One region of the Vibrio sp. M260121 genome, then DNA from elsewhere that is predicted to be linked to it. Evidence: predicted binding sites of a transcription regulator. Region 1 holds the regulator's gene; each other region holds the start of a gene.
The links. The regulator CRP, encoded in region 1, controls carbon source genes, mostly activating them, when cyclic AMP is high. The targets are predictions, from matches to a motif close to TGTGANNNNNNTCACA.
Positions count from the first base shown of each region.

Region 2: the regulator CRP is predicted to act here: its motif matches at 2,367-2,382, upstream of rppH (RNA pyrophosphohydrolase).
Region 3: the regulator CRP is predicted to act here: its motif matches at 3,990-4,005, upstream of deoD (purine-nucleoside phosphorylase).
Region 4: the regulator CRP is predicted to act here: its motif matches at 3,121-3,136, upstream of malT (HTH-type transcriptional regulator MalT).

Region 1 is NZ_JATABF010000043.1:13,379-19,341, forward strand. It holds gene QTO06_RS19880 (ABC transporter ATP-binding protein) at 1-837, shown strand, start outside; gene QTO06_RS19885 (TIGR02444 family protein) at 834-1,313, shown strand; gene QTO06_RS19890 (hydrolase) at 1,414-2,421, shown strand; gene QTO06_RS19895 (YheU family protein) at 2,487-2,699, shown strand; gene QTO06_RS19900 (phosphoribulokinase) at 2,824-3,693, shown strand; gene crp (cAMP-activated global transcriptional regulator CRP) at 3,933-4,565, shown strand; gene QTO06_RS19910 (DUF1338 domain-containing protein) at 5,068-5,859, opposite strand.
Region 2 is NZ_JATABF010000009.1:42,010-47,972, forward strand. It holds gene ptsP (phosphoenolpyruvate--protein phosphotransferase) at 1-1,686, opposite strand, end outside; gene rppH (RNA pyrophosphohydrolase) at 1,696-2,214, opposite strand; gene mutH (DNA mismatch repair endonuclease MutH) at 2,833-3,513, shown strand; gene QTO06_RS07540 (DUF6482 family protein) at 3,514-3,825, opposite strand; gene QTO06_RS07545 (NADP(H)-dependent aldo-keto reductase) at 3,980-5,014, shown strand; gene QTO06_RS07550 (DUF1127 domain-containing protein) at 5,139-5,390, opposite strand; gene vpsR (cyclic-di-GMP-binding transcriptional regulator VpsR) at 5,898-5,963, opposite strand, start outside.
Region 3 is NZ_JATABF010000038.1:33,806-39,768, forward strand. It holds gene QTO06_RS18585 (tetratricopeptide repeat protein) at 1-1,453, opposite strand, end outside; gene QTO06_RS18590 (lactate dehydrogenase) at 1,623-3,092, opposite strand; gene deoD (purine-nucleoside phosphorylase) at 3,161-3,871, opposite strand; gene QTO06_RS18600 (YbgA family protein) at 4,270-5,220, shown strand; gene QTO06_RS18605 (MerR family transcriptional regulator) at 5,210-5,963, shown strand, end outside.
Region 4 is NZ_JATABF010000029.1:52,936-58,898, forward strand. It holds gene malQ (4-alpha-glucanotransferase) at 1-191, opposite strand, end outside; gene QTO06_RS15940 (glycogen/starch/alpha-glucan phosphorylase) at 309-2,762, opposite strand; gene malT (HTH-type transcriptional regulator MalT) at 3,330-5,963, shown strand, end outside.

The sequences.
Region 1 (5,963 bases):
CTAAAAGCGCAAGGCGGCGATCTAACTTACTCGCAAGGCGTGAAGATCGGTTACTTCGCTCAGCACCAACTAGAAACACTGCACCCAGAAGAAACACCGCTTCAGCACATGATGCAAATCGCGCCGGATCAAACCGAGCAGCAACTACGTGATTACCTAGGTAGCTTTGGTTTCCAAGGTGATAAAGCGCTTGAGAAAGTTGCACCGTTTTCTGGTGGTGAGAAAGCACGTTTGGTATTGGCATTAATTGTGTGGCAGAAACCGAACCTATTGCTACTCGATGAACCGACCAACCACTTGGACTTGGACATGCGCCAAGCACTGACCATGGCACTGCAAACATTCGAAGGTGCGATGGTGATTGTTTCGCACGATCGCTACCTATTGCGTGCAACCACAGATGATTTGTACCTTGTGCACGATCGCCAAGTCGCACCATTCGACGGTGACTTGAACGATTACTACAAGTGGTTGACCGAGCAACAAAAAGCCGAGCGTAAAGAAGCACAAGCGGCTCAGCCAGTTAAAGATAACGCCAACAGTGCAGCGGCGAAAAAAGAGCAAAAGCGACGCGAAGCAGAATTTCGTAAGCAGACCGCACCAATTCGCAAAACGCTGACACAGTTAGAAAACAAAATGGATAAGTTAGGTGAAGCTCTAGCGAAAGCAGAAGAGCAATTAGCGGATAACTCGCTGTATGAAGCCGAAAACAAGGCTAAACTTAACGAAGTGTTGGCGCTTCAAGCTTCTAGCAAAGCAGATCTTGAAGAAGTAGAAATGGAATGGATGTCTGCCCAAGAAACACTCGAGCAGATGGAACTAGAGTTTAATCAATGACAAACGAGCACGCAGAATACACTCTTACCCTAGAACACCTTTGGCAGTTCAGTCTGCAATTTTATGGTGTGCGAGAAGTGAAGGAAGCGTGCTTATCATTGCAAAACAACTACCACGGCAACGTGAACCTATTACTGCTGCTCAGATGGCTCGATGAGCAGCAGGTGATTTTCCAAGAGCAAGACTGGCATTTAGTTCAAGGCTGTCTTGGTCGAAGTGAAACTCTGCTCCACTCTTACCGTGAACTTCGTCGCCACCTCAAATCACAAGTTAATGACGCGCTTTATCGCGAAGCATTGCAGTTCGAATTGCAGCTCGAAAAACAGCAACAGTCCGACCTCGTCGACTGCGTCAACTCACTCAAATTAGTCAAGAATGATGGCGAACCACTGACGCTGAGATACTGTCGCCAGTTAGGTGGAGAGCATCTGCAACAGGCATTCTCCATTCCAGTTCCAAACATTCAATATCCATAAATCAGTCATAAACCAGTAAAATATCTATACTAAAGCTATAAAGGATTATATTAATAAGTTCTTCAGCGAACATTGAAGGACCATATAAGAGCAGTTAGGTATGACACAATTTTTCGCAGCCGCCGGGATTAAGAACCCGCATCTTCAGACGCTATTGCCACGCTTTATCCGCAAGAAAGCGTTGTTTACGCCTATTTGGCAAACACTCGATACACCGGATGGTGACTTCTTAGATTTGGCGTGGTCACAACAGCCAGATTCTGAAGCCGCTCACAACAAACCAATCTTCGTCCTCTTTCATGGCTTAGAAGGATGCTTCTATAGTCCGTATGCGAACGGTTTGATGAACGCCTTCTCTGAATCGGGTTGGCTGTCAGTGATGATGCACTTTCGTGGTTGCAGCGGTAAGCCAAACAAGAAAGCCCGCGCCTATCATTCTGGCGAAGTAACGGATGCTCGTTTCTTTCTTCAGCAACTCAATCAGCAATTCCCTAACAACCCTAAAGTTGCGGTCGGCATTTCCCTTGGCGGTAACATGCTGGCGAACTACTTGGCTGAGTATAAAGACGACCCAATATTAAGTGCCGCAACCATTGTCTCTGCACCACTGAACTTGGCAGCATGTGCCAATCGTATTGAGCAGGGCTTCTCGAAAGTTTACCGACGTTACTTGCTCTCTTCACTCAAACGCAATGCACTGCAAAAGCACGACTTAATCCAAGGTGAACTCGCCTTGTCGTATAACTCGATCAAACGCGTGACTCGTTTGTATGAATTTGATGACTTGATCACTGCTCCTCTGCATGGTTTTAAAGACGCGCAAGATTATTACGATCAATGTTCAGGCTTAAGTAAGTTGCAACAGATCACCTTGCCAACCTTGATCATCCACGCCAAAGACGATCCGTTTATGACCGAAGAGGTTATCCCAAAATTCGTATTGCCAGACAATATCGATTACCGACTTTATGAACATGGTGGACACGTTGGCTTCCTGACGGGCACAGCATTAAAACCTAAATTCTGGTTAGAAGAAGCCCTGCCGGCTTATTACGAAAGTATCGCCGCTGACTACCTTTCTGCTGTATCCGTACCGCGAACACAGTAAACTACTAGGCGTGCCAGACAGAACGCTTCTGCACGTACTAAACATCATAAAAGTTTGAGGTATTTATGATCATTCCATGGCAAGACATTGCGCCAGAGACACTAGAAAACCTGATCCGCGAATTCGTGCTACGTGAAGGCACCGACTACGGCTCAGTGGAAGTTTCATTGCAGAGTAAAATCGATCAGGTCAAATCCCAATTAGAGAAAGGCGAAGCGGTCATCGTATTTTCTGAGCTTCATGAAACGGTTGATATCCAACTAAAAGCAAAGTTTTAGACCCTTCACATTTTACCGTATCCCACTCGATGACAAGGGCTTGTTACATGCTATAGTGGGTTATCGACCGTGCAGCATACGTGTGCTGCACTTTACAGGTAAGTAATTTTCGACAAGGTTTGTCATGTCAGCGAAACACCCAATCATTGCGGTTACTGGTTCGTCCGGTGCCGGCACAACCACCACTTCTGAAGCCTTCCGTAAGATGTTCAATATGATGAACGTCAAACCAGCGTGGGTTGAAGGTGACAGCTTCCACCGCTTTACACGTCCAGAGATGGATGTCGAAATCCGCAAAGCGCGTGAGCAAGGCAAGCACATCAGCTACTTTGGTCCACAAGCCAATGACTTTCCGGGGCTAGAAGAGTTCTTCCGTAAGTTCGGTGAAGATGGTACTGGCAGCGTGCGCCGCTATCTGCACACTTTTGATGAAGCCGTTCCATACAACCAAATGCCGGGCACCTTTACGCCTTGGCAAGATCTGCCAGAAAACAGCGATGTGCTGTTCTACGAAGGTTTACACGGTGGCGTGGTAGATGGTGATGTCAATGTGGCGCGTCACGTCGATTTTCTGATTGGCATGGTGCCGATTGTGAACTTGGAATGGATCCAAAAGTTTGTTCGTGACACGCGCGATCGTGGTCATTCAAGAGAAGCGGTGATGGATTCGATCGTGCGCTCGATGGACGATTACCTAAACTACATTACCCCGCAATTTTCTCGCACACATATCAACTTTCAGCGCGTACCGACCGTCGACACTTCTAACCCACTTAACGCCAAAGGCATCCCAAGTTTGGATGAGAGTTTTGTGGTGATCCGCCTACGCGGTATCAAGAATGTCGACTTCCCGTATTTGCTGGCGATGATTGATGGCTCATTCATGTCTCGCCATAACACCATTGTGGTTCCTGGCGGCAAGATGAGCTTTGCAATGGAGCTCATAGTAAGGCCGATTCTGCAACAGCTCATCGAAACAGGGAAAATTGGCTAAAAACCTCCCTACCGGAGTGTTTACTTTTCATACCGTGATCATGTGCACAGTTTTGCTTACAAAATCTCAATCATGGCACGATTAAAATCAAGAAATCGTTTTCGAAAAAGGATACTATTTCTAACCGAAACACAAGAGAGCTTGCAGCATATAAAAAGTGCTCTTATTCTAGTAGGCCAATTCAGGCTTAGCTAAAATATGGATAGCGCAAGCGTACCCTGCAGAGGAAGTGAGATATTATGGTTCTAGGTAAACCTCAAACCGACCCAACATTAGAGTGGTTTCTTTCACACTGTCATATTCATAAGTACCCATCAAAAAGCACGCTAATTCACGCGGGCGAAAAAGCAGAGACTTTGTACTACATCGTTAAAGGTTCTGTTGCGGTTCTTATCAAAGACGAAGAAGGTAAGGAAATGATCCTTTCTTACCTAAACCAGGGCGACTTCATTGGTGAACTTGGTCTATTCGAAGAAGACCAAGAGCGTACAGCTTGGGTTCGCGCTAAATCTCCTTGTGAAGTGGCAGAGATTTCTTTCAAGAAATTCCGTCAACTTATCCAAGTTAACCCAGACATCCTAATGCGTCTTTCGGCGCAAATGGCTCGTCGTCTACAAGTTACTAGCCAAAAAGTGGGTGACCTAGCGTTCCTAGACGTAACTGGTCGTATCGCTCAGACTCTTCTGAACCTTGCTAAACAACCAGATGCGATGACGCACCCAGACGGCATGCAAATCAAGATCACTCGTCAAGAAATCGGTCAAATTGTTGGCTGTTCTCGTGAGACAGTAGGCCGTATCTTGAAGATGCTAGAAGAGCAGAACCTAATTTCTGCGCACGGTAAAACTATCGTTGTTTACGGGACTCGTTAATCTCGATTAACGTTTAAAAAATTTAAAAGCCACCAAATGCAAGTTTGGTGGCTTTTTTGTTTTTAAGAGACAAGAACGGAAAACAAAGAATCGAGAACTGGGAACGCTGCGCTTCGGGATCGGACTTCGTCCTTTGAAATGAAAAGACAAAGAACCGAGAATCGGGAACACTGCGTTCCGAGAGCGGACTTCGTCCTTCGGGATTAAGCCCTCTCAGATTTCGAGTTTTCAACTCTCCCAAAACGAAGCTTTTCCGACTCCACAGGTCATAGCCCGTTCTGATATCCCAACAAACTCCAACCATAGAAGCAGAAACATTCAGCTTTTCAGAGTGTAAACTCTCTCGAAGCGAAGCATTCCTGCATCCATAGGCTGCAGCCCGTTCTCATGTCCCAACAAACTCCAACCTTCAAAGCTGAAACCTTCAACATTCCAGAGTGCAAACTCTCTCGAAGCGAAGCGTTTCCGCATCTAGAGGGCGTAGCCCGTTCTCGCCTCTTCTTTACCCGTTGGTGCTTTCGAAAATCTTATCTGCTGATGCCGCTACAAATCCTGGGTACAACTCACCGTTATCCATTGGGTAGCGCTTAGCAAACTCGTAGAAGCCTCCAGGAATCACCTCAACGCCTTCAGTAAAGGTCACTGGCACTTTGTCTGCCATGGTCGATGATTGCTCTAGTAACACCTCTGGCGTGCCTTTTACTTCACCGCCATTCTCGTTGATGGTGAACCCTACTGTACGTAGGTGGTCGTTCACTTGCTTTACTTCTTGATGCTGGTTGAGTTGATTCACACTCACTGTGAAGTGGTTCGCTCCGTAACCGTGCGCAGCAAGCCAAGAAGCGTATTCACTCTCTTTCGCCAAAGTTTGGAAGTCAGCGTAGCTGAGGTTCCACAAACGTCCGCCGTATAAGAAATCACTGCCGGTCAGTTTAGAAGCATCAACCTGCTCTACCAGCTTATGAACAATGGCTTGAAGCTCTGGTGAACACTCATCCACTTTCAATTCACTGATGAAGACTTTTGGTTGTTTCGGATCTGGGTGCTCAAAATGTTTTGCCACCAGCTTTTTGCTTTCAAATACGTAGTCACCACAGGCTTTGTAACCCACCGCTAGGAATGGCTTCGCTAACGTTTTAATGCCTAGGGGAGCGACATTAAACGTACGTAGCGCAATATGGTCATTAATCAGAGGCTCATCTTCTTGAAGAAGTTGATGGACTTTAGCAGCGGAAGGGCAAAGACGTTGAATGTAGTCTTGCCATAGCGATTCAAATAACACATCGGGCGTCATAACGACTCCTTGTTATGAAATGTAGAGTTAGGGGTAAGAGGAAGTTGACCGCTCGTTCACAGCCCTAAAGCTGTCCAGAATCACGAACGAGCGGCCATCAACCT
Region 2 (5,963 bases), on a different contig from region 1:
AATGCCTGACACCATTGGCAATAAAATGCTCAAGTTACCACTTTCCGCACTCGCCCTTAGCATCGCTCTCAATTGGATCAAAAAGATGTCTGGGTGATCCAAGGTAAAACGAATACCACGCCAGCCTAAAAATGGGTTGTCTTCATCAATAGGCAAATACGGCAATGGTTTATCACCACCGATATCTAGGGTGCGCATTACAACGCGTTGATTCGGGTAACTGTTCAGAATCGCTTGGTACTGATGATACTGCTCATCTTCAGACGGAAAGTGATGCTGAAGTAAAAAAGCGATTTCCGTTCGATACAAACCAACGCCATCAACACCGGAGTTGATCGCGATATTGCTATCGGCACTCAAACCCGCGTTGAGCATTACTTCAACATGGCAACCATCTTGCGTGATCGCAGGCAGTGCTAAGTCTTTGTTCACCATGGCGAACAATTCAGACTCTTCACTAACAAGGCTACGATACTCACGCAAAAGCTGCCTGTTCGGTTCTAAATAAATCTCACCAGTGTACCCATCAACAATGCCGTTCTTACCATTTACGACGCTGGTGTTGATGTTCGCGCCCATGATGGCAGGAACACCCAATGCACGTGAGAGAATCGCAGCGTGGGAGTTTGCAGCACCTTCTAGTGACACCACAGCCAACAGATGTTGCTTTGGAATTGATGCGAGTAAAGTCGCCGTAAGTTCATTGGCAACCAAGATCACCGGACGATCAATCGAGGCATGCTCTTGCTCACTGTTGTGCAAGAAATACAGCAGACGTTGTCCCAACTCTCGAATATCTTGCGCGCGCTCACGCAGGTACACGTCTGACATACGCGCAAAGCGGTTCGAGTAGGTTTCAACAACTTGGCGCAATGCCCAGTCAGCACGATCGCCTTTTTCAATCTGCTTCTTGAGATCGCCACGCAGCATTGGATCGTTGAGTAAGTGAGTAAAAAGGTCGAAGATCGCCAAGGCGTCTTTATTGATTTCACTGTCGAACTTCTTGCGCATACGACGAAAATCGCTCAGCGCCCTTTCCACCGCGACCGCAAGCAGTTCATGCTCTCGTTCTTTATCTAAGGCAGAGGCAGGGAAAACATCGCTCAAATTAGGCTGGGTATTGTCAAACCAGAACTCACCTATCGCGACCCCCGTTGAAGCTGGTAGCCCTTTAATCACCTTTGGTTTAGAGGCAAGTTGCCAATGACCGAGATTTTGCGCATGGGCAATCAGTATTGCAATCTGAGCAGACAAGGTAACAAGGAAAGACTCTTCCATCTCACTGAACAAACGCGGCGTTTTCTGCTGGATAACCAACACACCTAATACTTGCTTACGATGAATGATCGGTGTGCCTAGGAAGGAGTGGTACACCTGCTCACCCAACTGAGGGAAGAATTTAAAATCAGGGTGAGTAGAAGCCTCAGCAAGGTTTAATGGCTCTGCACTGCGCTTCACCAAACCGACTAAGCCTTCATTGAAGTTGATATGAATGCTATCGCCTTCAAAAATCAGGCCTTGAGTTGCCATTAACTCAAGGCGCTGCATTTCGTCGTTAGCAAGATAGATAGTACAACATTCAGTGCATAGGGCTGCGCAAGTCTCTTTTACTAATATGTCGAGTGCCAGATGCACGTCATCGACTCTGGAGACTTTTTCAACTATTTCCCTTAGCTGACTGAGCATGTTAATCCTCTATCTACGTTGCTTTTTTCTTTTCCCTTTCGTCTTGCGCTCTCGAAAAGGCATGGCTAAAGATGCAAACTCTTTCATTGCGCGACGGTATACGTCACGCTTGAAAGAAACAACTTGCCTAACTGGATACCAGTAGCTTACCCAGCGCCAACCATCAAATTCAGGGGATTTCCCACGCTGCATATTAATGCGGGATTCATCGCATTCTAATCGCAGCAGAAACCATTTCTGTTTTTGGCCGATACAAACAGGCTTGGAGTCCCAACGCACCAATCGCTTTGGTAGCTTATATCTTAACCAATGACGACTTGTTGCGATGATCTTAACGTCTTTTTTCGTCAGACCGACTTCTTCATATAACTCCCTGAACATGGCTTGTTCAGGTGTTTCACCTTCGTCAATCCCACCTTGTGGAAATTGCCATGAGTGTTGCCCGTATCGTTTAGCCCAGAAGACCTGACCATGGTTATTACATATCACAATACCAACATTGAGTCGGTAACCATCGCCATCTATCACTGGCTAACCTCTATGAATAATTTTTTATTACCGTGATTTTTCCACATATCCCCATTACTAGCAAACTTACTGATGTGATATGAGCAAGATTTATTAGCTTTTGGCCAATTTTGGATATCTTTTGAACAAATATTATTTTATCAACACAAGACTGAGACATAGCCCACATTTATTCACCTTTTCTGTGAATAACTTTGTGAAGAAAACGCTATCAACAAAGAATTTTGTTCAAAACCATTATTGGCAACATTTATAAAGGTTTAAACCAAAACACATAAGAATATGATTAATAAAGATTTAAATTTAAAACTGATGATTTATTGATCTTATTTTTCCTGATGATCTTTTCATCAAATACAGATCGGTCAAAGATCGCACAATCGGTTATTTATCCACATTAGACAGGTAAGACTTCATGATATCTTAATAAAATCAAGTCTCAATCACGTACCAAACCCCTGTTTATTCATCCAGCCCAGCTAGAGATCCTATTGGTCACTTCCTAATCTGTGGATAAGTTATGGATTGATCATTCTTAACCCAGCTCGATGAAATCTTCGACAGAGGATTTTATTCAAATTTGTTAGACTAGATGTTTTCCAACACCACCTTGTCATTATGAAACCAGAACCACAATCTGAAGCAGAACTGATGGAACGCGCGCACGACATTGCGGGCTTAAGCTTTACAGAGCTTGCCAAAGAGGCAGGCATGACAGTTCCTGAAAACTTAAAACGCGATAAAGGCTGGGTTGGGCAATTACTGGAATGGCACTTAGGTGCACCAGCTGGCAGTAAACCGCAACAAGATTTCGCTAAGCTTGGGATCGAGCTAAAAAGCATTCCGATCAGTTATTCTGGCAAACCATTAGAAACAACCTTCGTCTCTGTTGCGCCACTGACAGGAGTACAAGGCTTAACATGGGAAACCAGTCACGTGCGTAACAAGCTATCTCGTGTGCTTTGGGTTCCAGTGGAAGGAGAACGTGAGATTCCGTTAGCTGAACGCCGCGTCGGTAGCCCTTTGATTTGGTCACCGGATCAAGAAGAAGAGTTAATTCTGAAAAACGACTGGGAAGAATTGATGGAATTGATCGTTTTGGGTAAGTTTGATCAAATTTCCGCCAGACACGGAGAAGCGCTTCATCTGCGCCCTAAAGCCGCGAACGCAAAAGCACTGACGGAAGCTTACAGTTCAAATGGTAAGCCGATAAAAACCCTGCCCCGCGGTTTCTACCTCAGGACACAATTCACCGAACAGATACTATTGAAGCACTACATCAACGCTCAATCAGAGTGATCAATGCGTTACGAGTGACAATTCAATATCGCAGTAAGAGGCTGTACCCTCGCTACCGAACTCATCGTATGCGTTGTGCAGTCTCAAATACGCTTTATCAATCCCCAACCTCAGCAGCTCTTCTTTCACCAAATCTAACGATCCAAAATGAATCGGATCTTCGCCGTCTTTGATTGGCTCTAGTTGGTGTTTGTACTCCACTGCTAACAGATAGTCAGAGACATCAGAACAACCTATCACAAAGACCTTCGGAGTTTTATAGGAGTCTTTGTGGTGGCCATGCAACCACATGTCGAGTTGATGCTTCTGCATAATGCACCTCCTTCACAAGATCCTTTAAGTCTAGTTACCGTATTGATAAGTTTCGAGTTAACTACAAAGCGAAACTTAAATCATTTGCGACAGCAACTAAAAATCTCCTATATTGGAATGACTTATTCAGTCGGTAACTCTTCAAGGATGTGAAATGCAATATACAAAACTACCGCACTCATCACTCGAGATCAGTAAGATCTGCCTTGGCACTATGACGTTTGGTGAGCAAAATACCGAACAAGAAGCTTTTCAACAGCTCGACTTTGCCCTCGATCATGGGGTGAACTTCATCGATACTGCCGAGATGTATCCCGTACCACCGAAAGCAGAAGCACAAGGACTCACCGAGCAGTACATTGGCAATTGGTTAGCGAAAAGCGGTAAACGCGAGAAAGTGGTTTTAGCAACGAAAGTCGCTGGTCCGCGCAACGTCCCATACATTCGTGAAAACATGAGCCTTAACCGTCGCCATATTCACACTGCGATCGACGATAGCTTAAAACGCCTGCAAACCGATTATGTCGATCTATACCAATTGCATTGGCCACAGCGTCAGACCAACTGCTTTGGTCAGCTCAACTACCCTTACCCAGATAAGCAAGAAGAGGTCACGCTGATCGAGACCCTTGAAGCTCTCACGGAGTTAGTCAACGCAGGTAAAGTGCGTTACATCGGTGTCTCAAACGAAACGCCATGGGGCGTGATGTCACTGCTACGTTTAGCAGAAAAACATGATTTACCGAGAATCGTCTCGATTCAGAACCCGTATAACTTATTGAACCGCAGCTTCGAAGTCGGCTTATCTGAAATCAGCCATTACGAAGGCGTTCAGCTACTCGCATACTCACCGCTGGCGTTTGGCTGCTTAAGTGGTAAATACCTCAACGGAGCCAAACCAGAAGGTGCGCGTTGCACAATTTGGGAACGCTTTGCTCGCTACTTCACACCACAAGGCGTTAAAGCGACAGAAGCATACGTCAACCTAGCTCGTGACCACGGTTTAGACCCTTCGCAAATGGCGCTTGCCTTCGTGAATCAGCGTCCATTTGTTGGTTCTAACATCATTGGTGCGACTAACCTAGAGCAACTGAAGTCCAATATCGACAGCATCAATATTCATCTAAGTGAAGAATTGCTTAATGACATCCAAGCGATTGGTACGACTTACTCGAACCCTTGCCCATAGTGAGCGCCGAGCAAACAATACAACACCAAACGTAATAACGAAAAAGGCTGACCATGATGGTCAGCCTTTTTTCTTAGCCCAAATTGAATCGAATGTGTGTGGGAGTTTCAACTTGGGCTTTCGATTACGTCAGTATTCGCGAAGTTAACACACGACGAAGGTGACGAACTCGACGTTCAACTTTTACCGCGTCAGGTACGCTAGCTTGTGTTGAACGGCCATCTTTATCCAGGCCAATGTCTTTTAGTAAGTGCTCGTTAATCCATGGAATATCATGAGAACTACGACGAACCATACGTTGCCATTGCTTTTCTTCACGTTTCAGATCGGCTTTCAAAAGCACCGTGGCCAGTTTTAGATAGATAGAGTGACGCATAATTTTTCTCCAAATAGCGATAGATAATCGACTGGGAAAAATAGTGGGATAATTAAACAGAGAGATTCTGTTGAGACTAAGCCGCTACTTTTCCGCAGCCTAGTAAAATAGAAAGGTTACGGATTAATTTAATCTAATGAGCCAGTAAAATCTGGTTTGGTCGCATCAAAGGTTGAGCGAGCATCAGACATACGATCAGCGCAAGCAGTGGTGTTAACAACGTAATGTTTCATCTTGCGCCTCCTAGCTAAAAATTAATCCGTGATTGATGTGGTATAACTCATTGAGTTACGGTTGAATTGTAAGCAACAGAGGATATTTATCAAACCATTTTTGTCCTTTCGATTAAAAACAAACCAATAGGCTAAAATTAGGTTTCATATAGTTTTTTGAATAACATATTCAACTAAGGAATATATAAAAACTCGAGTTTTATAAATACCCAACATTTACGCACAAAAAAGGAGCGACATTCCGCTCCTTTCATCTTGCTGCTAGATAGACGGTTTATACCGTCTGCTCTGAAATCAAGTTGTGTTTGTTCAGTAATCGATACATGGTAGCACGCGATAC
Region 3 (5,963 bases), on a different contig from region 1:
TGTGGCTCTCTTCCAACTGCTCTAAGGTGAACGGGAAGGTTAGGATGTCCTGTAGATAAAGTGTTGGTTTAGGGCCAGTTAAACCACGGCGTTTCCATGGATAGATGTCTAACATAGCGCAAACGGTGCGGTAGAGCTCTTCGGCTGCTTGGCCCTTTTCTGCAATCAACATTGCTAAGCGGTCGCTGCTTAAGCGAGAGATAAGATCGCTAGATGTAGTGAGCGAATGAACCAACTCAGTACAGATGTCTAGGAAGGCCGGATCTGAGTGACGGATCATGATCACAGCATGGTTGGAGTGTTTTAGCTCGGTCTTAAATAGAACCAGTTGCTCCCACCAGTAAGTTTCTGACACCACGTTTGAGAACTGTTTCTCTGGATCGTATTCATGTTGGGCACGAATACGGTTAATGAGTTTTCGCGCGCGTTGCTCGAGTTGACGTTTTGAGCCTCGCGCTTTGTCCATACTGACACGATGAGTTTGCTCTTTGAGCATCTTAAGCGCGTGTCGACGGTATTTTTGGAACGCTTTGAAAGCAAGTTCGTAATCGCCTTGCTCTTCGGCTACACGGGATTGTTGGAAACAAATTTGGCTTAGCAGCTCACCGTTATCAAACGCGAGTGCTGATTGCTCGGCTAATTGCAGCAACTTTGCTGCACTCTCTGTGTTTTTACGCAGTAATTCCAGTCTTGCTCGGCTGATGAAGGAATGCGCTTTCATCCACGTCAGATCTTGCTCTATCGCAAGCTGGTGAGCTTTTTGTGTGGCTTCTTCTGCCGCATCAAGTCGCTCTAATCCTAGTAAAGCAAGGCCTTTGAAATCCCAGATCTCTGCTTGCCAAGTGCTGTCGTCGTGATCTCTGAGTACTTCAGTCGCACCATCAAGCACACTCAACATTTCAACGAAATTGTTCAGCAAGTAGTAATCCCATGCGAGCAGGATTCTGGCTTTGCCTTCTAGCCAAGCAATACGGACATTGTTTGCCACTTTCACTGCGAGTTCATGCGTAGAGGCGGCAAGCTTGTGTTCGTTGGTGATTCGCCAAACATTGCCTAAGCCAATTAATGCTTCGATTTGGATCTCGATATCGTCGACCAAAGCCGATTGCTCTAGGGCATTAATCCAGTATTGTTGTGCAGAGTAATATTTGGCTTGTCCCCAATACTGCAGGGCGAATAAATGAAGGATCTTTGGAAGGTGATCGTCAGTATCAAGTTGAATTTGGAGGTTGTAAGCGTCTTTGATCAGCTTTAAGCCATGTCGATAATCCATGCTACACCAGCAAGCATTAGACATCGCGATAAGCGCTCGAATCTCACCATCTACAAATAGAATTTGCTCTGAACGAATACGGCATTGCTCCGCGATTCGAAATGCTCGCTCAGGATCAGATTTTATCTGGCCTTCAAGGGCGTTGAGCTCGGCTTCGAGCTGAATTTGGCTTTTATCCAACGTTCACATCCATGACTATCGAACTGGAATTTACACCTAAAAACAAGTGGTTAGATGCGTATATCATTGCGGTGTAGAAAACAGCCACACCAATAAGGTATCGGATTCCGTAATGTATACCGCGCTCCGCGCTTATTTACCACTTCTAAATGAGTAAACTGTTAAATAATCATGATAACAATTGTTTGATCGTGAGTGGTGCGTCGGTGACTTTGAGCCTTTGAGCAGCAGTAAGTCCTTGCTTATCCTGATAGCACAAATTATGCCAAGCTCTGAATATATCTAAAAGAGGCAATATGCCTGCAGGACGCAATTTGCGACGTGGCTCGTTGATAAAGCTTTCAAACAGCAGTTGAAAACGATTTTGATAGAATTGGATATGACGTGTTGTTGCCACATTAAACCAGGCTTCTGGCTCGTTTTTATCGCCAGCTAAATGGCAAATACCCTTGTTACACTCATACTGGCTAGAAATTGCCCAGCGATCTCGCCACCAACTCATGTAGGCAATGTCTACTTTGCCAAATGGCGTACTCATGTCCCAAATTGCGTCTTCTTCTACGTACATCAGATCCACATTTTTCTCTTGGATACGAGACAAACAAACGCTCAACGCAGCAGAGCGGAGCAGGGGATCTTGAGGCATGTAGATAGAAACGCGCTTCTCAGGGCAGCACATATCTAGCACATGAAGATAGTGTGCGTAAGAAGTATATGGCGGACGAATCAAAGCGCCCTTGGATGGGTAATGGAACACCGAAAGGTTACCCAAAGGATCTTCAACGTTGCCACGAGCCAGAATGGTTTGATATTTCTGATCGATTCGCTCACGCAGTTTCTTAGATGGTGCTGGCGGCGGTTCACTCGCTTCCGCTGTGTATTCTTGCGAGACAAAGCGAGACACTTCATCGTATGGGTTGTGATCCAGTGTAGCGACTGGCTCATCATCAGAAGAGTAGTTCACATGCTGACAAAGAATGTAACCCGAATGCGCTTCACCCGAAGCGATCCAGTAAACGCCATTATTGCTGTTTGGCTGCAACGCGACGTAGTTTGATGCGAGCTCATAATGCTCAGCGTGGTTTACCCAGCGTGCATCAATCGTCGCCAGTTTGCGTCGGCAACGGCTAGCGATGTGGTCAACATGATCGTAAAAGGTTTTTGGGTTGATGCTGAGTTTACGGCAGATTTCACGAACGGAATAACCAGTAAACAACAAGCCCATCAAATTCTCTTGGAATTGAAGCTTTTTGTTGGCACCAGACCATTTATCGACAAAAGTACTTTGGCACACTTTGCAGCGGTAACGTTGGCGATCGCCACTGTAACCGAAAGCGTGATAGAGGTGTTTGTGCGTGTGGACAGAAAGTCCGAAGTTATCGCAATCATCATTACGACAAGCAGGTAACCCGTCACTGTGGACGTGACGCAGACGATGAAGCTCGTTCACTACATCGCGGTTATTAAGTAAGGGGGGGAAAGCTCCACACTCACGGCATACCATCGCCGGACGTTTAGGGTTAGCATGTTGCAAAACGTATCGCTTTGCATCACTCAATCCAAAGTTGTCACACGCCAATGTTTTACAAAAGTTGAGTTGTAACCCATCTGCGTCCCTTGGCAGTTCGCCGTTAGACACAATCGCCCCCTCGGGATAATTCTTGCAGCCGGTCAGGCCCCGGCTGCTATTTACTACTTAGGTGTTTCTTAGATGTTGATTGCTGTTTCTAGAGCAACTTTCATCATGTCGTTGAACGACTTTTGACGCTCTTCAGAGCTTAGTTTTTCACCACGGATGATGTGGTCAGAAACTGTTAGGATAGTTAGAGCTTTCGCGCCTAGGTCTGCAGCAACGCCGTAGATACCAGCCGCTTCCATGTCTACACCTAGGATGCCTAGTTTTTCCATTTTCTCGAACAGGTCTGCTTCTGGTGTGTAGAACAGGTCTGCAGAGAATACGTTACCAACTTTAACCGGTACTTCTTGAGCACGTGCTTGGTTAACCGCTTCTTCTAGAAGACCGTAGTCAGCGATTGCAGCGAAGTCGTGGTTGTTGAAACGGATACGGTTAACTTTTGAGTCTGTAGATGCACCCATACCGATAACAACGTCCATTAGTTTCACGTCGTCACGTACTGCACCACAGCTACCTACACGGATAACGTTTTTCACGCCGTACTCAGCGATTAGTTCGTGTACGTAGATACAGCAAGATGGGATACCCATGCCGTGGCCCATTACAGAAACTTTCTTGCCTTTGTAAGTGCCAGTAAAGCCGAACATGTTGCGAACGTCACAAACTTGTTTCACATCTTCTAGGAACGTTTCTGCGATGTATTTAGCGCGCAACGGGTCGCCTGGCATTAGAACTGTTTCAGCGAAATCACCTGGTTGTGCGTTAATGTGTGGGGTTGCCATAAGTGCTCTCCAAAGTTTTGTTCAGGTAAAACGCATCAATTATAGAATGCTATTACCAATTCTGTTGAACTTGTTCGTTTTCGTTGAGGCCATAATATCGGGATAGGGTAAGGGGACTTGAGAGTTAAGTCACAAAACGGTCGGCTTTAGTGTTTAAATATTCTGTTGATAACTAAATCTGTTGAAAGCAAAAAGGCAATCGATTTGCTTTTGAGCAGTTTGTCGATTGCGCGCACAAATTCTTCCTTTTTTCGCCTAAATTTTTTCTGAAATCGTGCTGATCGAATTCCTATATAAGTGAGTAAAACGGTTAAATTGTACAATTTATTTTCTTGTACAATCTGGTAAGGCTTGCTATAAGTTATACAACAAAACATTTTGTATAGGGATGCGTCATCATGGAATCGTCAATCAAAGTAGGTATCAGCTCTTGTGTGTTAGGTGAACGTGTACGTTTCGACTCTGGGCACAAAATCAGCAACTTCGTTACTAAAGAATTAGATGGGTACTTTAGCTTCGTGCCTGTCTGCCCAGAAGTCGGTGTTGGCATGACAGTACCTCGCCCAACCATTCGTCTAGTGAGCAACGAAGAGCGTATTGCATTGGTCGAAACAAAGAATCCTGAAAACGATCATACCGATAAAATGCTGACGTACTCAGAAAACAAAGTGAACGAGCTCCAAGGGGAACTGCTGTGTGGCTACATCGTATGTGCTAAGTCTCCAACGTGTGGCATGGAACGTGTGAAGGTTTACAGCAAGAACAGTGCTGCGAAAGAAGGCGTTGGCTTGTACACCAAAACTTTGATGGAAAAAATGCCGTGGTTACCAGTAGAAGAAGACGGTCGCCTGAACGATCCGGTATTAAAAGAGAACTTCATCACTCGCGTTTACTGTTTGAATGACTTTTATGAGTCGATGGATGGAGAGCCAACCCGCGGCAAAATTATCGAGTTTCACTCGCGCTACAAGCTGACGCTGATGGCGCACCACCCAGAGTCGTACCGTTCTCTTGGTCGATTGGTGGCTGATGTAGCGAACTATGAAATCGATGAGTTTTACAGCCAATATCGTCTGGGCTTGATGCAAGCACTACAAAACCGTGCCAGCCGCAAAAATAACACCAATGTGTTGATGCACTTACAAGGCTACTTTAAACGCTCATTAACTTCTGACGAGAAAGCAGAACTTGCGACCGTGATCAGTGACTACCGCACAGGGTTATTACCACTGCTTGCGCCGCTAACGTTAATTAAGCACTATCTCAACGCGTACCCAGATGCGTACTTACAAAAACAGAAATATCTAGAACCATACCCACAGGAGATGAGACTTCGTTATGGATTGTAGCCAAGAAGAAAAACTATACGCGATTCGAGATGTATCTGAGTTAACGGGTGTAAAGCCCGTTACTCTGCGCGCTTGGCAAAGACGCTATAACTTGATCCAACCGCAAAGAACTGAAAAAGGGCATCGCTTATATCGTCAGCAAGATTTGGACACAATACGAGAGATCCAAGGCTGGTTAGCTAAGGGCGTTGCTATCGGCAAAGTGAAGGGACTGCTAGGACAAGAGTCAGACGTTGATGTGTCAACAGACAACCAGCGTTTGGAAGAAGTTGAAGTGATGTTGAAAGCGTTGTCGGAGCTTAATCGTGGCAAAACGGAAACGCTCCTGTCTAACGTATTAAAAGAATACCCACTTAATATTGTGATTGAACAGCTGATCAATCCGGTGTTCGAAGCATTAGATCTAGTGAAAGTCTCGCTGCGTTCATTGCAACTCGGTTTGTTCCAAACGTGTCTAATTACTCGCCTCGCCCTAGTGGTGGATTCAGAGAATAAAGCCGCGTCTAAAGGGAAATGTCTGCTGGTGAGCTTCGAGCAAGCTCGTGACTCAGAGAGCTGGATTCAAGCCGCAAAACTGTGTGAACAAGGCTACCACATCACCTTAATCGACAAGGTCGAAGATGTGTCTGGTTTGATTGGGCATGATGTACTTGCTCGTTATCAGCAAGTGCATTTCTTCTCGAACAAAGCGCTGCCGATCAAACAGGTGGAAGCGTTAACTGCATTGCAAACCCGAGCACCTG
Region 4 (5,963 bases), on a different contig from region 1:
ACGTCTTTCTTATGTTTTTTCTCAGCAGAAGCCAATAGCTTCTCATCGCTGCTAGTATCGTAGCCAAGTGAAGTGAGCAAGCGGCGCAGTGTTTCTTCAGAAACTTTTGCCTCGTCTCCCCACGCGCTGACGTAGCTATCAGCTAATCGCGCCATGTCTGCGACTTTCTTTAGTGCTGTTTGTTCTTTCATCGCTTTCTCCGAAGGTAATACCAACACCTTCCATGTAGGGTTTTATTGTTATCAATAACTAATCTTTGAAAATGACCAAAGGTAGCGCTCGGCTACCTTGGTCTTAACTGGGTTCTATTAGCGTTTCACCGCTTCAAGTTTCCAGATGTTGTTCACGTAGTCGCGGATAGAGCGGTCTGATGTGAACTTACCAACTAGGGCAGTGTTAAGAATCGCTTTCTTAGCCCAGCCTGCTTGGTCTTTGTATTGTTTGCCCATTTCTTCATGCGCTTTCACATAAGAAGCGAAGTCAGCAAGACATAGGTATGGGTCACCGCCATCTAGTAGGCTATCGAATGTAGCGCGTAGTAGGCCTGGTTGACCTGGCGTAAACTCTTCACCTGTTAGTAGGTCTAGAGACGCTTTCAGTAGGTGATCTGCGTTGTAGTAGTCGTAAGGGTTGTAGCCAGCTGCTTTAACCGCTTTCACGCCTTCAACATCAAGACCGAAGATGTAGATGTTCTCGTCGCCCACTTCTTCACGAATCTCAACGTTAGCACCATCCATCGTACCGATAGTTAGGGCACCGTTAAGAGCCATCTTCATGTTACCTGTACCAGATGCTTCTTTACCCGCTAGCGAGATTTGTTGTGAAACGTCTGCCGCAGGGATGATGATCTCAGCCATGCTCACGCGGTAGTCAGGGATGAATACCACTTTCAGTTTGTTACCGATGCGAGGATCGTTGTTGATCTTCTCAGCAACCTTGTTCACTGCGAACATAATTTCTTTCGCTAGGTGGTAACCCGGTGCTGCTTTCGCTGCGAAGAAACATACGCGTGGCTCACACTCGAAACCAGGTTCGTTCAGGATGCGGTGGTATAGAGATAGAATGTGTAGCAGATCTAGATGCTGACGCTTGTACTCGTGTAGACGCTTGATTTGAACGTCGAAGATAGCGTTAGTATCTAGCTCGATACCCATGTTATCTAGAACCCAATCAGCAAGACGCTGTTTGTTTTCTTTCTTAACAGCCATGAATTCCTTTTGGAATTTCGCGTCTGTTGCGTATTTAGCAATGCCTTCTAGCTGCTCTAGTTTCGCAGGCCATTCTGGACCTACTTTCTCAGTGATTAGCTTAGATAGACCTGGGTTACAGAACTTCAACCAACGACGAGGAGTGATACCGTTCGTTACGTTGTGTAGACGAGTTGGGTACATCTCGTGGAACTCTGGGAATAGGTCTTTCTTAACCAATTCAGAGTGAAGTGCTGCTACACCGTTTACTGCGTAAGAACCGATTACACATAGGTTTGCCATGCGAACCATGCGGTTGAAACCTTCTTGGATGATAGAAAGCTTCGCTTGCTTCTCACCGTCACCAGGCCACATCTTACGAACTTCTTGTAGGAAGCGGTGGTTGATTTCAAAAATGATTTCCATGTGACGTGGCAGTAGGCGCTGAATTAGCGACTCTGGCCATGTCTCTAGTGCTTCAGGAAGTAGCGTATGGTTAGTGTATGCGAATGTCTGAGAACTGATTTCCCAAGCCGCTTCCCAAGTAAGACCTTTTTCGTCCACTAGGATGCGCATTAGCTCAGGGATAGCAATTGTTGGGTGCGTATCGTTAAGCTGGATAGTCTCTTGCTTAGGTAGATCCGCTAGCGAGTAACCTGCTGCTTCGTGGCGACGTAGGATGTCGCGTACAGATGCTGCTGAGTGGAAGTACTGTTGCATTAGACGCAGTGTTTTACCTTTCTCGTGGTTATCGTTCGGGTAAAGCACTTTAGTGATGTTGCCTGCGTCGATCAGCGCGTGCTGAGCTTCGAAGTAATCACCGTTATTAAAGCTTTCTAGTGAGAATGGTGCGATTGCCTGACATTCCCAAAGACGTAGAGGGTAAACCGTGTCTGATTCGTAACCTACGATAGGTAGATCCCAAGGCATTGCTTTTACAGACATGCCAGGAACCCATTTACGAACTTCTTTACCGTTTTCGTTTACCACTTCAACGTGACCGTAGAAGCCGATTTCTTGCGCTAGCTCAGGGCGAGCCACTTCCCAAGGGTAACCTTCTACACCACGCCATGCGTCTGGTGCTTCTTGTTGACGGCCGTCTTTGAACGACTGCTTAAATAGACCGTATTCGTAATGCAGGCCGTAACCTACAGTTGGGAATTCTTGAGCCGCACATGAATCCATGAAACATGCTGCTAGACGACCTAGACCACCGTTACCCAGTGATGGGTCGCGTTCTTCTTCTAGAAGGTCTGTTAGGTTGTGACCTAGCTCAGCCATAGCTTCAGTGATCTCTTCGTAAAGACCCATGCTGATTAGGTTGTTACCAGTCAAACGACCGATAAGGAATTCTAGTGAAAGGTAGTTAACGCTTTTCGCTTCTTGGATGCGAGCGTCTGCTTCAGTAGCAAGCAAATCACAAGTCGTAAACTCAGCCAATGCACGACCCATTGCTAGGTACCATGCGCGGCTATCTGCATTTTCAACCGTGTGAGCGTAAGTCACAGATAGATGTTTCTTTACGCTTTCTTGGAACGACTTCTTGTCAAATTGTTTCTGTTGAGTAGGTTTCATTAAGAAATTCTCACGTCTTTTAGTAATTCATCTGCCATACATCGTGCATTTCCCTCTGTGAATAAACATCCTCCCATTTGTCCTCCCTACAAGGAGGAGGGGGTAGGGCGTAGAGGGCGTAAGCTTGCAAACTTAGTGATCCAAATCGCAACACGGCAGCCTATAACCCTATTCTTAGTGATTCGGATCACAGCCATCTGTGAGAAAGATTAAAATTTGTTCATGACGTTTTTTATTCACCCTTCCTACTCCAATGTAAAAACTGTCTTATCGATCACATTACGTCTTTTAACATTGATAATTTCTCCTTAATAGATGTGCAACTCTCTCTACATGGGATCAATACCATCGATGTTTAAGTGACCAAAATCACAAATACAGGGCGTAGTTGGTGGCATTTGCATCAACTCTTGAGAATTAGGAAGTGGATCAAAGTAACAACCAATTCTGTTGTCGTAACATCCAAAACGACTCGCAAGCATGTACACTTTTTATACAAACTAGAATTTAGTGGTGTGAGTCAGTTTCTAGTTTCGCTAGCTCAAAAAATTAAGGACAGAATTTATAATGTGGATTCCATCTAAACTTACTCGCCCAGGTCGCCTGCACAACGCAATCGTCCGTCCGCGAGTGTTGGACTTACTGCAACAAGCGCCTTACTACAAACTGGTATTGTTTCGCTCGCCGGCTGGTTACGGGAAAACCACCATGGCGGCACAGTGGCTGTCAGACAAACCCAATGTAGGTTGGTACAGTATCGACGACAGTGATAACGATGGTTTCCGCTTCGTTAACTATCTACTGCAAGCTTTAAACAAAGCGACCAACTACAACTGCTCTAACGCTCAAAAATTGGCTGAAAAGCGTCAGTTCTCTTCTTTACGCTCTTTATTCAGCGAAGTTTTCGCTGAAATGGCAGATTTTCAGCATGAGTGTTACGTCGTACTCGATGACTACCATCTGATCACTAACGACGAAATTCACGAGTCCATGCGTTTTTTCTTAAAGCACATGCCAGACAACCTTACTGTAGTGGTTACTAGCCGTGCGGCACCGCCATTAGGCACTGCGAACCTTCGTGTCCGTGACTTGATGATCGAAATCGGCAACGAAATGTTGGCATTCGATACCGAAGAAACCACACGCTTCTTCAACCAACGCATTGCCGATGGCATCGATGAAGACATGGCGAACAACTTACGTACTTACGTTGAAGGTTGGCCATCAGCGTTACAACTTATCGCCCTACAAGCACAGCATCAGAACCGCACTCTGGCACAAACCGTAGAGTCGGTGTCTCAGTTTAATCATGCACACTTATGGGATTACTTAGTCGAAGAAGTCTTTGATCTATTAGACAAAGAGACACGTCATTTCTTAATGCAGGTATCGGTACTGGACCATTTCAACGATGAGTTAGTGTTTGCACTGACCCAGCGTGAAGACGCACTCGGCATGATTGAGTCACTCAATCGATACGGCTTGTTTATCTATCCACTGGAAGGTGAACAAAACTGGTTCCGATTCCACAATCTGTTTGGCGAATTTTTGTCGCATGAACGTCAAGCGCGTATTCCTCAACAAGAGAAAGATCTACACCGCAACGCAGCTGTCGCCTGGCTAAAACAGAAAGCACCGCATCAAGCTATTCACCACGCACAGAAATCTGACGACACTGATCTAATCGTAGAAATCTTGAATGAATTTGGTTGGAAGATGTTCAACCAAGGTGAGTTAACAACGCTAGAAGCGGCGATCAACCAGCTTGATAAAGACTTACTCTTCAGCCACCCGAAACTGTCGATGTTGCGCGCATGGTTGGCGCAAAGCCAACACCGCTACAACCAGGTTGGTGAGCTACTAGCAGAAGCCGAAGAAGAGCATAAGAAACGTAATATCGAACTTGATTCTGGCTACCAAGGTCAAGCTAATGCCCTACTCGCTCAGGTTGCAATCAACAGCAACCAACCAGAGCGTGCATTAGAGTTAGCCGAGTTAGCACTGAGCCAACTTGACCCAACGGTGTACCGCAGCCGTATCGTGGCGACGTCAGTCGTTGGTGAAGTAAACCACGTACTGGGTAAACTTGACCGCGCATTACCAATGATGCAACAAACCGAAAAACTGGCACGTCAGTATCAGGTTTACCACCAAGCGTTATGGGCAATCTTGCAACAAAGTGAAATCATGATCGCGCAAGGTTACGTCCAAGCAGCATTTGAGCTGCAAGATTCCGGCTTCCGCTTGATTGAAGATCAACAACTTCAGCATGTTCCTCTTCACGAGTTTTTATTACGAATTCGCGCGCAAGTATTGTGGTGCTGGAACCGCTTGGATGAAGCAGAAGAGTGCTCATACAAAGGGCTACAAATTCTAGAAAACCACTCACCAAGTAAGCACTTACATAGCTACTCAATGTTGGCGCGTATTGCGATTGGTCGCGGTGAACTAGACAAAGCGGGTAAGTTTATCGAACACATCCAGCACTTGATGAAACAATCCACTTATCACGTAGACTGGACGGCAAACGCATCGCTCTCTCTGATTTTGTTTTGGCAAGCTCGTGGCAACACAGAAGCAATTCAAGAATGGTTGAACACCGCAGTTCGCCCGGAATCAGCGTGTAACCACTTCTTGCAGTTGCAGTGGCGCAATATTGCTCGTGCTCACATCAACCTTGGCCAATATGACGAAGCGCGACAAGCTTTGGACTTCCTACAAAGCGAAGCTCGTCGTACTAACTTGGTGACCGATACCAATCGCAACCTTGTGGTTGAAGCGGTATTTGCCGCGCGTCAGAAAGACGAAGAGCAAGCAAAAGCACTATTGAAAGAAGCACTAGTGATGACAAACCAAACCGGTATGGTCGGCAACTTCTTAATCGACGGTGCAACGATTGGTGGTCTACTAGAGAAGCTAAGTCTTCGTCATGAGCTGGGCGATTTAGAACGTCACCGTGCTCAGCAATTGATGAAAGACATCTCTTCAAACCAACGCAGCCGTTCGATTCACTTCGATGAGGACTTTATCGAGAAGCTAGTCAATCACCCGAATGTGCCTGAGCTAGTTCGTACTAGCCCACTGACTCAACGTGAATGGCAAGTGCTTGGTCTTATCTACTCTGGCTTTAGTAACGAACAAATCGCACAAGAGCTGGATGTGGCAGGCACAACGATTAAGACTCACATTCGTAACTTGTAC